3 regions of the Peribacillus sp. SRI_006 genome follow, and region 2 is predicted to be linked to each of the others. Evidence: riboswitches for the same ligand, from Rfam matches in the RefSeq annotation. Region 2 holds a riboswitch; each other region holds the start of a gene.
What was found. Region 2 has a riboswitch for thiamine pyrophosphate ahead of thiC (phosphomethylpyrimidine synthase ThiC). Riboswitches for the same ligand answer to the same signal wherever they lie in the genome.
Positions count from the first base shown of each region.

Region 1 (4,287 bases), on a different contig from region 2:
AGGCGGAACACTTTAAGCAAGGAGCGGACTCTCTCATCTATTTCTTGTTGCGGCCTTTTATCAATTCGCAATGAATAAGCAATCTCTTCATATACAGTATTTGCAACGAACTGAAACTCAGGATTTTGAAAGACAAACGTCATATGATCCGTTGGATTTTTCACCTTTTTAATCGGTGTTCCCAATAATTCATACTTACCATTCGTTTTTATGAACTGCATCAGTGCATGCAAAAGAGTACTCTTCCCCGCGCCATTTTCACCCCTGATTACAATCCATTCACCTGAATGGACCTTCAGCTCTTCAATCATGATTTTCTCCTCTTTATTCCGAAAACCGCGAAATCCTTGCACATCCATAAGGGGTGAATCATCTGTAAATGGGTGTTCCCGAATCGGTGCATACTGCTGTATATATTCATCCCAAACACCTGGGAACCAAATTCCATGTTCTTTCATTTCATTTTTATATAGTGAAAGAATGGTGTCTCTTGGACCATCAGCTATGATTTGACCATCATCGTTAAAAAGCACGATTCTTTCGATGAATTCTAAAACATGGTCAATTTTATGCTCGACGATAATAACCGTTTTGTCTCGTCCGACTTCCATCAACAATTCCCAGATTTCTTTCGTTCCTTCCGGATCAAGCATGGCGGTTGGTTCATCTAAAAATATCACTTCTGGTTCAAGGGCCAATACTGAAGCGATTGCCAGACGTTGTTTCATCCCGCCTGATAATGTTTCAATACTTGTATGGCCCAGGTTCAATCCTACTTTACGGAAATGATTTTGAATCTTCTCTTTCATTTCTTCTTTAGGGACGGAAAGATTCTCAAGGACGAAGGCAATTTCCTCATCGGCAAATGGCATGCAAAACTGACTATCAGGGTCTTGAAAAACATACCCCCACGAAGAAGGGCATTTCAATTTCTCCGTTTTCATCGGTACTTCGATGGAATTCGGAATCAATCCGCTTAACACTTGTAAAAGAGTCGACTTACCACATCCTGATGGTCCCAACAATAGCACTTTTTCTCCTTGATCGAACGATAATGATAGGTCCTTGAATATCAAAGATTCATCACCGGGAAATTTCATTCTTAACTTTTCAACAGAAACGATTGGTTCCATGGCCCTCAACCTCTACTTTTGATCCAGTTCTGCATAATCTTTATTTGAAACCGGACGCACAAGATTAGTTACTCCTGTTGCTTCCAGGACTTTAACTAGATAATAGGCAGTCACTCCTGCAAAGAATATGGAACCCACAAACCTCGCTATCATGAATAACGATAGATTCCAAGTTGAAAGCGCACCTATTTCCCCGTATGCAAAATCCATGATAACTGATGCCAGGCAGGAAGCTATCGCAGCTAAAACGGCCACCGGCATATTGAATTTTTTATATTTGAACGCCATGAACACCAGTTCCGCGAACAAACCTTGTACCACCCCATATAACAGTACGGTCAGCCCCCATGGTGAACCAAGAAAGAACTCCCCGGAAGCTGCAGCTATCTCCGCCAAAAGTGCCACACCCGGTTTCCGTAAAATTAAAAAGGCGACGGGGCCAGCTATAAACCACATTCCATAAATAAGTTGATCCAGATGTAACCCTAATGGTTTAACTGAATAATAAATCGAACCCCAAAGGATATAAACGATTCCAAATGCTACCGCAATTACGATCGTGACCAATATGTCCGTTAATTTCAATCCTTTTTTCATTGTTTCATTCCCCTTTATACTTCTAGTGTTTCCTTATGCACAGGCCATGTCTCTAAACGATAAGCCATTTCCCAAAATGAGTATTCATATTGGCTGCTGAGGATAAAATGCTCTTTCATTCTTTCCTTATCTTCGTCTGTCACTTTTTCAGCAATTTCATCAAGCCTGGCAATTTGTTCTTCCACCAAAGTACGGAACCACTCCCCTCCGTAAGCCGCTATCCATTCTTGATAAATCGGCTCTTCCGGAATGCACCCTTGCAGTCTTTCACCTATTTCATAATACAGCCAGTAACACGGCAAGATAGCTGCAATAACATCCCCTAAATGTCCCGAATAAGCCGCACGATACATGTGGGAAGTATAAGCATAAGCAGTCGGGGCAGGTTTGAAATTATCCCGTTCTTCTTTTGTGATGCCTAATCTCTCAGAAAAATTCTCATGAAGCTTCAACTCCGCTTCATATGTTCCTTGTGCATGGCCGGCAAGCCTGCTTGTTGTATGTAAATCTGTAGCTTTGACTGCCCCTAAAGCTTGAACCCTGGCAAAATGGGATAAATAATAGGCATCTTGCATGACATAATAGCGGAAACACTCCAATGGCAATGTGCCATCTCCTATTCCTGCAACAAACGGGTGATTAAAACTAGCTTCCCAAATATGATCAGCTTCCTGACGAATTTCCTCTGAAAACTTCATGTCCATTACCTCCAAATAATATTTTTCAAGAAATGTTACGAAAAAAAACCTTTTATCCCCCTTTTTTTGCAAACAAAAAACCACTTTCTTAAACGTAAAGAAAGTGGTTGTACTTGAAAAATACAGAAACGTATTGTTCCAGACCCCACTTCCCTACGCTGGAATAAACCAGATCAGGTTCTAAGGGTCTTAAAGTCATACTTTAATCTCAGCTTTTGTGGGTAAAAAATCAACTTTTACCTATAAAGCACCCCTAGTGGTACAAATTGTATATTAAATTCATTTGCCTTTATATTAACACGATAAATCCAATTGTCAAACGTATTAGAAAAGTTTTCTTGATTTAGGGTTACTAAACTTTCAATCCTCCATCCCCTCATTTCCCGTAGCCTTCAAAGAATTTGATCAAAGGGAGCTCAGTTAGTAGTTTACTCGTGAGTTTTACCGGTTTACTCGTGAATTCTACTGTTTTACTCGTGAGTTTTGCCGGTTTACTCGTGAATTCAGCTGCTTTACTCGTGAGTTTTGCAATTTTACTCGTGAATTTAATGAATTCACAGTAATCCCCTTTTGAACTTTCCATCAAACCAGCTCACTATTGTGACGCCGGTTAGGGATTTCCCAAAGCAACTTCTCAACTCGCGCCCATCCACCTCATCACCTCCTACTCATTTATTATGAATTCATTTTAGTAAACTTAATATTTTTAAAAACCATATAATTTCATAATGTGAAATTATAGGAAAAATTTATTTTTAATTGTGAACTATCAAAAGATCGCCCCGAAGAAATGACTTTCATTACCGCATTATCAAAAATCAGTGTTAAACTATCCATGTTCATTCATATTTCCAGCTTAATTAATAACGGCCTTTTTTTGTTCTTGACTTGAATAGATGAAAGTGGTGAGGAAAGTTTCAATTTTTCGTTCCTTTAGAAAGTTATACCAATTTTTTGTGGATATTCCTTTAAAAAAGAGTGTGGTTTTGAATTACCGCTACGAGGTAAAAGCTGTAATCGGAACAGGAAGCTACGGTATTGTTTATCGTTGCAATGATTTGAAAAAGAATGAAAATATAGTGATCAAACAGCTCCGGAAAAGTAAACGCCGCAGCAAAAAAGAGCTGAAACAGTTTGAAAATGAAATTTCCATATTACGAATGTTAAACCACAGAAATATCCCTAAATTTCACGAGAAATTTTCGCAAGATGGAAATGTTTATTTTGTGATGGATTTCATAGAAGGGAATAATTTAGAAGACCATATTTTCTCGAATCAATTAACGTTCAATGAGAAAGAGTCTCTATATTTTCTGGATAAGCTGGTCGATTTAGTATGTTATCTACATGAGCATGACATTTTCCATCAAGATTTACGTATACCGAATATTCTACTTAAGAACCATCAGCCCATTTTGATAGACTTTGGTTTGTCCAAGATGATCAATTCCGCCAACCTCGCAAAAGAATCCATTTTGCAGCTGAAAAGGCAGGATTTTTACGACTTGGGGGAAATACTTCTATATGTACTTTATACGACGTACGCTTCCAAAAGTAAAAAAGCACTTCCTTGGACAGAAGAGCTTTCGTTAGAAAAAGAAACCGTGCATTTACTGAAAAGGTTATTAAGCATCCAAGAACCTTACTCAGATATTAAAGAAATCTCAATGGACCTGAAGGCTGTATTGAAGTCAAAGAATTGGAATTAGCTGCTGCTGCCCCGCCCTTTTCTCTTGTAGCGGTCACTTCCACTCATGGGATACCTTTTGTACCCCCGGCTGCTGCTGCTGCTGCCTCGGCGATAATGCCCATGTCTTCGCTCACTGCTGCCTTGGGAAAGCTGTTTGATTTTTTTCATT
Region 1 covers NZ_JBYCZT010000002.1:46,990-51,276, reverse strand. Annotated here, with positions in the region: gene AC2YHV_RS02590 (ABC transporter ATP-binding protein) at 1-1,133, opposite strand, end outside; gene AC2YHV_RS02585 (ECF transporter S component) at 1,146-1,730, opposite strand; gene tenA (thiaminase II) at 1,745-2,428, opposite strand; TPP riboswitch at 2,562-2,693, opposite strand; gene AC2YHV_RS02575 (hypothetical protein) at 2,805-3,011, opposite strand; gene AC2YHV_RS02570 (protein kinase domain-containing protein) at 3,409-4,137, shown strand.
Region 1: linked by a shared signal. The riboswitch ahead of tenA (thiaminase II) and the one ahead of thiC (phosphomethylpyrimidine synthase ThiC) in region 2 are both predicted to bind thiamine pyrophosphate.

Region 2 (4,287 bases):
GTTATGGGAATTTTAAGCGGAAATCCGAAAGATGAGCCTATGCATTACGGAGAGGTTTTTGGAACATGGGCATTTCTAACAACTACAAAAGGGTTGATTGCCTGTCATCAAACCATGCTTAATCATACTGGCGACAAAGACCTGCATAAATTGCTTGTTGAAGTGATCTATCAAGGGAAACAGGAACATGACCAACTTGAATCATTATTAAAAGAAAATAACGTAGGACTGCCTCCCTCACCACCTGAAAGGCCTAAAGCTAATTTGGAGGATATTCCCGTCGGGGCACGTCTTCAAGATCCTGAAATCTCCGCTTCAGTATCAATCGATATTAATGCAGGATTAGTTGCTTGCAGCCAAATGATGGGTCAATGCATCCGCGAAGATATTGCACAGATGTTTGCGCAATTCCATACCAACAAAGCTGCATTGGGTGCTGACTTCCTAAGATTGAATAAGGAAAAAGGATGGCTTGTCCCTCCTCCCCTTCATATCAATAAAACAAGTATGTAAATAGTAATGATAGATCCCCTTAATCATGTTTTGTAATCGAATCAACATGATTAAGGGATTCATTCCAAAAGGACGATTAAGGAATCATTACCATTGAAGACTTTCGATCAAGTGGCACTTTGTACATTGTTGACTATAATCATTTTTCACAAATTCATGGTTGCAATTCTCCCGAAAAATATTCAGCTCCCTTTTCAGCTGCTCCAATTGAGTTTCCAACTGTTTCATTTCAACTTTTATCTGGATTACCCGATTCATCGAATTCTCCCTCTCGTCGGAATCATTGATAGATTTCCCCATCCGTTTTCCTAAATTCATTCGCTTTTTCTTTAAGCCCTTCATCAATTACCGACTCAAAGCCCAGACCCTTTTCCTTCGCCAAATCACGGATGTCCTGAGAGATTCTCATACTGCAGAATTTCGGTCCGCACATTGAACAGAAATGGGCTGTTTTGGCACCTTCTGCCGGAAGAGTTTCATCGTGATATTCAACCGCCCTTTCAGGATCAAGGGAAAGATTGAATTGATCTCTCCAACGAAATTCGAATCTAGCCTTCGAAAGGGCATCATCCCGTTTTCTTGCCTGCGGATGGCCTTTTGCAAGATCAGCTGCGTGTGCTGCAATTTTATAAGTAATGACCCCTACCCGAACATCCTCTTTATTCGGAAGTCCCAAATGCTCTTTCGGTGTCACATAGCAAAGCATGGCCGTTCCAAACCATCCAATCATGGCAGCACCAATCGCAGAAGTGATATGGTCGTATCCAGGAGCTATGTCCGTCGTCAATGGTCCCAGGGTATAGAATGGTGCTTCTTGACAGACTTCCAGCTGTTTATCCATATTTTCTTTAATCAAATGCATCGGTACGTGACCGGGTCCCTCCACCATGACTTGAACATCGTGCTTCCAAGCAATCTTCGTCAATTCCCCAAGTGTTTCCAATTCCGCAAATTGTGCCTCATCGTTTGCATCTGCAATGGATCCCGGACGGAGACCGTCACCTAATGAGAAAGAAACATCATACGTCTTCATGATTTCACAAATCTCTTCAAAGTGTGTATAGAGAAAGCTTTCTTGGTGGTGGGCCAAGCACCATTGTGCCATGATGGAGCCTCCCCGGGAAACAATCCCCGTAACTCGCTTTGCTGTCATTGGGATGTATCGCAAAAGCACACCAGCGTGTATGGTGAAGTAATCGACACCTTGCTCAGCCTGCTCGATTAATGTATCCCGGAATACTTCCCAATTTAAATCTTCCGCGACCCCATTCACTTTTTCCAATGCTTGATATATCGGAACCGTCCCAACAGGCACAGGTGAATTCCTGATAATCCATTCCCGCGTCGTGTGAATATTCTTTCCTGTGGAAAGATCCATTATGTTGTCTGCACCCCATCGTGTAGCCCAAGTCATTTTCTCCACTTCAGCTTCGATCGATGAACTGACAGCTGAATTTCCAATATTCGCATTTATCTTCACGTGAAAATTACGTCCGATGATCATGGGCTCACTTTCAGGATGGTTAATATTTGCCGGAATGATAGCCCGCCCGCTAGCTACCTCTTCCCTTACAAACTCAGGGGCTACATTTTCCCTGATCGAAATGAACTCCATTTCTGGAGTAATGATCCCTTTGCGGGCATAATGGAGCTGGGTTACGTTTTTCCCTTTCACCGCACGCAATGGTTTTCTTTTCAATCCCGGAAAAACTTCGGCATTGGATTGTGACTCCACTTTTCTATATCCGTTATCTTCCGGCTTTATTTCACGCCCTTCATACTCTTCAACATCTTCCCGTTCCAGAACCCAGCTGCGTCTAATCGGGGCAAGGCCTTTATGAATATCAATCGGATATTCTGAATCCGTATAGAAGCCGCTTGTATCATATACACGTAAAGGCGGATTCTCCTCTTCGCCGAATGCCCCTGTCGTCGGACTTAGCTCAATTTCACGCATAGGTACTTTAATATCGGGTCTAGATCCCTCAACATACACTTTTTTACTTCCGGCAAAACTGGACATAATTGAAACGTTCATGTCATTTACTGAATTACTCTTCATGATTTCATTTCTCCTTTTTAAGTTCATTTAAAAAGGACAAAATCCAATCCATTTCGCACGAAAAAGCCAGGTCTCATATTTAAGACCCGGCTAACGTTAGTATGACTACAGAAATGACCAGTTGAAAGGTCATCGTTAAGTAGATTCTAACTTCCCCACGCTGGTATGAACCAGATCAGGTCCTGAGGGTTAAGAAGCTTAAGCGCTTCTCTCTCAGCCCAACTTTTATTGGACACCCCTAGTCTGAATAATTTAATTGATTACAGGGTAACTATATCTCACCCTTTTCATTCTGTAAATAATTTAAAAGACCTAGTATTTTCTCTGCAATCATCTAAAATTTGTTATTTGGAGGAGGACCGCCAATTAATTCCCCAGGCCCCCAAGGATAGGGAAAAGCTCCTCTAAATGCGTGATTTCGTAGGTTGGAATCACTTCATTCCGTTCCTTATCATGGCGATTTATCCAAACCGACTTTATGCCTACCCGTGATGCTCCAAGGATATCGGTCATTAAATTATCGCCGACCATCAATACTTCATCCTTATCTAGCTCCATGATTTCCAAAGCATGCTCAAAAATGGAGGCATCCGGTTTACCTCGTCCAAATGCGCCTGAAATCACGATTTGGTCGAAATAAGGAACCAGTTCAGGCGTTATTTCAAGTTTGGTATTTTGCAGCTCAGGAGATCCGTTCGTAAGCAATAGCAATTTGTACTTCCCTTTTAATTCATCCAGAACACGGAATGTTTCTTCATAGATAAATGGCTTTTTGCGTCTTTCGGCCGGGAAACGTTCTGCCAGTTCAAGCCCAAATTCCGGGTCATCGATCCCTAATGCCTTCAAGCCCCTCGTCCACGCTTCTTTCCGATAAGCCGGTACAATCCCGGCCATCTTCCGGAATTCATCATGATCATCCTGAAAATTCCCCCATAGTCCCTCAAATGGGTTGATTCCGATCATTTGAGTGAATGCATATGTATCGTAAGAAGAATAAAGATCACGCGCTTCCTTCCGCACCGCTTCTTCAAACTCGTCGACATTCAGACCATATTTCTCCTTGGCAACTTCGCATGTGGCCACAAAAGCCTCTTTTACACTTTTCTGATCCCATAGTAATGTATCATCTAAATCAAAAAAAACTGCCTTCAGCAAAATGTCCACCCCTCTTTCCCCAATATTGAATTCGTAAAAATTACACTATTACAATAATAAACCACAACCAATAAAAAAAGAATAACTATTCGGAAAATGCATGTCTCTTTCTTCGCAAAATGGCTTACCTTTTCCGGTGGGAACCATATATTCATTTCCCTTTTCCGCTTTCAAATACATACAATTTTCCATTTCTAGCAATCTTGAACTTTGGACCGGTGAACCCCCGTCGGATCAGCTCTTTCCTCATATATACCATGAGGGCGGCATGACTCACGATCAGAACATTCCTTTCCCCCTTTGCAAAGACTTCATCCAATACTTTATTGATTCTTTGCTCAGCAAACTTAATTTCCGCCCTTGTCTGCTTGTTGATCACCGAGCAGCAGCGAATCCAGATGGCCCAAAGGATGAACGGCAGCTTAATCCTTCCTCTCAGAGGGGGAGAAGGTATTTCCCGCAGCTCCTCCATCCGATGAACCGTGCCTGGAAAGATGTGTTCCGCTGTCTTGACGGCTCTCGACATATCACTGCAATAACATTCCTGCCATTCCTCC
Region 2 covers NZ_JBYCZT010000018.1:17,529-21,815, reverse strand. Annotated here, with positions in the region: gene AC2YHV_RS22985 (DUF3231 family protein) at 4-513, shown strand; gene AC2YHV_RS22980 (hypothetical protein) at 601-771, opposite strand; gene thiC (phosphomethylpyrimidine synthase ThiC) at 794-2,575, opposite strand; TPP riboswitch at 2,711-2,825, opposite strand; gene AC2YHV_RS22970 (HAD family hydrolase) at 2,942-3,730, opposite strand; gene AC2YHV_RS22965 (histidine phosphatase family protein) at 3,882-4,287, opposite strand, start outside.

Region 3 (4,287 bases), on a different contig from region 2:
CAAGTTCACTTCCAAGCAAAACATTTTCCAATACCGTTCTCCAAGGTAAAAGGGAAGGCTGCTGAGGCATATAGCTGATATGTCCCTTTAAGCCATTTATCTTTTTACCATCCAATGAAATGATGCCATGATCAGGCTTCAAAATCCCGCCGATCAAGTGAAACAATGTACTTTTACCGCTTCCCGATGGCCCAAGGATCGTGACGAATTCCCCATCATTCACATGGAAATTCATATTCTCCAATATATTCTGCTTACCATCGAAAGAATAGGAGACGTCTTTAATTTCCAGCTTCACCCTTTTCGCCCTCCTTTCTCTTCCAAGAGACCAAGTATTTCTCCAGGAAAGTGATGATTCCAAAAAAAATCAGGCTCATTCCCATAATGATGAAAATGGCTACAAACACCCGATCTGTCCTGAACGCTGAAGAAGCGAGAGTCATATAAACACCAATCCCCGATTTTGCCCCAAGCCATTCCGAAATAACCGCACCCATTACACTATAGGTAGCCGAAATTTTCAGGCCGGAGAAAATGAACGGGATCGAGTGAGGAAGTTCCAGCTTCCAAAATAACTGGTTTTTCCCCGCTCCCATCATCTTGAAATAATGCTTAAGCTCGTATGGTGTCTGGCGAAAACCGTCCAATGATGCGACCGCAACCGGAAAAAAACATACAAGTGAAATCACGATTAACTTAGGCAGCATGCCAAAGCCAAACCAGATCACCAAAAGCGGCGCCAAAACAATGATAGGTATATTTTGTGATAGTATGAGCAGAGGATAAACCGCGTCCTTCACACCTGGAAATAGGTGTAGGATTGCCGCGATCAATAAGCCGATGCAGCTTCCAATAAAAAAACCTGACAACGCAAGCTCGGTTGTGGATATAAGGTGTCCGTAAAGATTGCGGGACGACTCAATTCCTTCAATGAAAATGGCCGATGGAGCGGGAAGCAGCCATTCTTCAACTTTCAATAAGACTGTCACTGACTCCCATACAATCAGCAACAATAATAAAAGAAAGAAGGGAGCCCCCTTCTTCCAAATCCCCCTTCCGATCATGCCCGATATTTCTCCGTTAACGTATCCATCGTAATCCCGCTTGGCTGATATAATATTTTCACTTGGGAAATGACATTCGGCGATCCTATTTCAATCATTCTTACATTCATTTTTTCTATCACGGCAAAAAGCTCGGAAAGCTCCCCCTCCATTGTCGTTTCAAGCGGGTGAACCTCATACTTGACACCTGATTCTTCAATGATCTTGATTGCTTCATCGACCATAGGGATGACATTTTCCCCTTTAGGAATAATTTGTATACTAATTAATGAATTGGCCATTGTATTTCCTCCTATTTTGGTAAAAATTCATTGGTAAATGCCTTTTCAGGATCGAAATCACCTTCAAGAAGCTTATTTTCAGTCATCCACTCACTGTAATTCTTCCAAATTTCAAGCTTTTGTTCACCCCATCGCGGAGCATCATCCTGATACTTGGCTGCAAGCCACTCCTGGCTTTTCTTCACTAGTTTTGGATCAAGATCCGGTGCAGACTCAATTAACATATCTGCTGCATCATCAGGATTCTTAATCGCAAACTGGTACCCTTTCGAAGCTGCATGGACGAATGCTTTAACAGTCTCGGGATCTTCTTTTATCATCTTTTCATTTGTAGTCAAAACAGGCGTATAGTAATCAAGCTTATCAGAGTATTCGGTTAAGTACACCATATTAAGCTTTTCATTTCGCAACTCAGCCTCAATGCCTGTCCAACCATAATAAATCCAGGCAAAATCTATATCCCTTTTAACCGAAGTGAAAAAATCCATGTCTCCTGTATTGACTATGTCCACTTCATTTACATCCGCATTTTCCTTTTTCATGAGTGAATCAATAATGGCCTTTTCAACCGGAGATCCCCAGCCACCGTACGTTTTCCCTTCAAAATCCTTGGGAGTCGTAATGTCCTTAGCCTCAGGGGAAGCGAATCCCGAAGTATTATGCTGGATGACGGCAGCTACCGAAACAATCGGCACACCCTGTACGCGGGCCTGCGTTATGCCCTCTTGATAGCTCACGCCAAATTCAGATTTCCCTGAAGCGACAAGCTTATCAGCTCCAGCTTCACCTGGCATGATAATTTCCACATCAAGACCTTGTTCTTTAAAATAACCTTTTTCCTTGGCTACATACAATCCTGTATGGTTTGTATTCGGTGTCCAATCGAGCACGACCGATACCTTCTTTAATTTTTCATTTTTAGATGCTTCTTCTTTTTCATTAGTTCCGCCTGCTCCGCATCCAGCTAAAAGGAAGAACGAAGTTAACAGTGGTAAGAATTTATTCAAGTCATTATCCTCCTACACATCTTATAAGATTCATATGCCGGAACCATAATAGGGATCCAGGGCTATTCAAATACTGGATAAAAAAGCAAAAAACGCCCGAAGATGAATTCGGACGTTAACATACAAAACAGAAAATCAGTCATAATATGTTCCCTCCGCTGGCATCACCCAGATCAGGTTCAAAGAGTCAGCATCTAATGGATGCAATCTCAGCCAGCAGTACTGGCCCCCCTACATTTCTCGCACATATGAACTTTTCTCTCTCATTATATCAATTCATAGGGAAAAAGGAATACTAATTTGCTTCTTCTCGCTAATTGGAAAGGTATTCCTGGCACTTCAGGATACCTGCAAATATCTTTTGGAACGAAAATCATTGAAAGGAAAATAATTCTGCCTCGTTCCGTTCCAATCATTCTTGGCTGCAACGGCGGCTGGCACGTTCCAAATAGTCATTTCTTTTCAAGCATTCATATAATGAGCATTACTTGTAGACATTTTTGTTTACTTGTTTTATTAAACCCTTAATTTCATAAGCAAAAGGTGGATATGTCATGATAAAGATTAATCACAAATGGTTAGATGTCAGTCAAATCCAACCAGGTACAGCCTCTGCCAAATCGCTTGAAACTCTTCAATGCTTGGCGGAAGATTCTAACGTTTTTGAATACCGGAACTTTGGGGATTTTAATTTCGAGATACAGCTGAGGAACCGAGTCATAGAGGCAGCTATTGCGTTGGATAAAAGCGGTCCGGATTTTTCCACACTTGAGGAGTCTCAATCCAATCAACGTTATTGGCACCTTTCAAAGGATGGCACCTTTACCCTTCAGCCAGGGATTCTCCCTCATGCTGCGCTCGTTGACATTTTCATGAATGGAGGGCTTTATGCCTTCGAATGCGGTACAGCAATGGTCGTCACTTTTTTAAAGGCGATTTTGGATTTGATCGGCCCTAGGAATTTCGACCATCTTTTTTCAGACCTATTTTTATATGACTTTCGCCCTCCACAGAATATGGCTCTCATTATTCATCAAGGAAGGGATTATTTACCAGGTGATTGCGTTTACTTCAAAAACCCTGATCACGACTTGGCAACCCCTGAATGGCAAGGTGAAAATGCCATATTATTAGGGAATAACCTCTTTTATGGCCACGGGATCGGGATTACCACTGCACAGGGAATCATCGATGAATTAAATAGCAATAGAAAGCCATTCGCCACCATATCAGCATTTCTGACAACGCATATCATTTCCCTGGATAGTTCCTTCTATAGACAATTCCAACTAAATAATCCCCGTGCCAAGCCCGATAACAGTCCTGCCAGCCTTTCCAATTGTATTGTTTCTGAAATAGGTTCGAAGATATACCTTTCATGACCCTGGCATTTCGCCTATGCCATAAATCCGTTTTATTGAATATCGACATAAAAAAATGCTTGGGCAGAAAATTCCCCAAGCATTTTTTTCTATTCAAGCACCAATATTCCCTTTGCCTTTGAACCTGCGGGCACTTGCCTGCCCCCATTTCGTTATGGATAGTGTATAAACAGCCAAGGCTGACCATATGAACAAAAAGGCTAAAAGATGTGCTTTGGTGAAACTTTCATGATAGACGAATACCCCGATCAATAAAGATAAGGTCGGAGCGATATACTGAAAAATGCCAAGCATCGATAACGGGATCTTCTCGGCCCCTTTTGCAAAATATAAAAGAGGCAATGCCGTAGCAATCCCGCCCCCCACCAACAGCAAGCTTGTGCTCCCGTCTGTAAAGAATTGCATTTCCGACCTGTTCATCAAGTAAATCAGGTAACCTAGGGCCAGAGGCGTTACCATCATCGTTTCGAGCGTCAGTCCGATTGCCGATTCGGCCTTGATCATTTTTTTTGCCAGACCGTATAATCCAAAGGTCATGGCCAAAACAAGAGAG
Region 3 covers NZ_JBYCZT010000004.1:22,747-27,033, forward strand. Annotated here, with positions in the region: gene AC2YHV_RS06145 (ABC transporter ATP-binding protein) at 1-292, opposite strand, end outside; gene AC2YHV_RS06150 (ABC transporter permease) at 282-1,064, opposite strand; gene AC2YHV_RS06155 (thiamine-binding protein) at 1,061-1,345, opposite strand; gene AC2YHV_RS06160 (ABC transporter substrate-binding protein) at 1,357-2,352, opposite strand; TPP riboswitch at 2,486-2,595, opposite strand; gene AC2YHV_RS06165 (protein-glutamine gamma-glutamyltransferase) at 2,907-3,734, shown strand; gene rarD (EamA family transporter RarD) at 3,828-4,287, opposite strand, start outside.
Region 3: linked by a shared signal. The riboswitch ahead of AC2YHV_RS06160 (ABC transporter substrate-binding protein) and the one ahead of thiC (phosphomethylpyrimidine synthase ThiC) in region 2 are both predicted to bind thiamine pyrophosphate.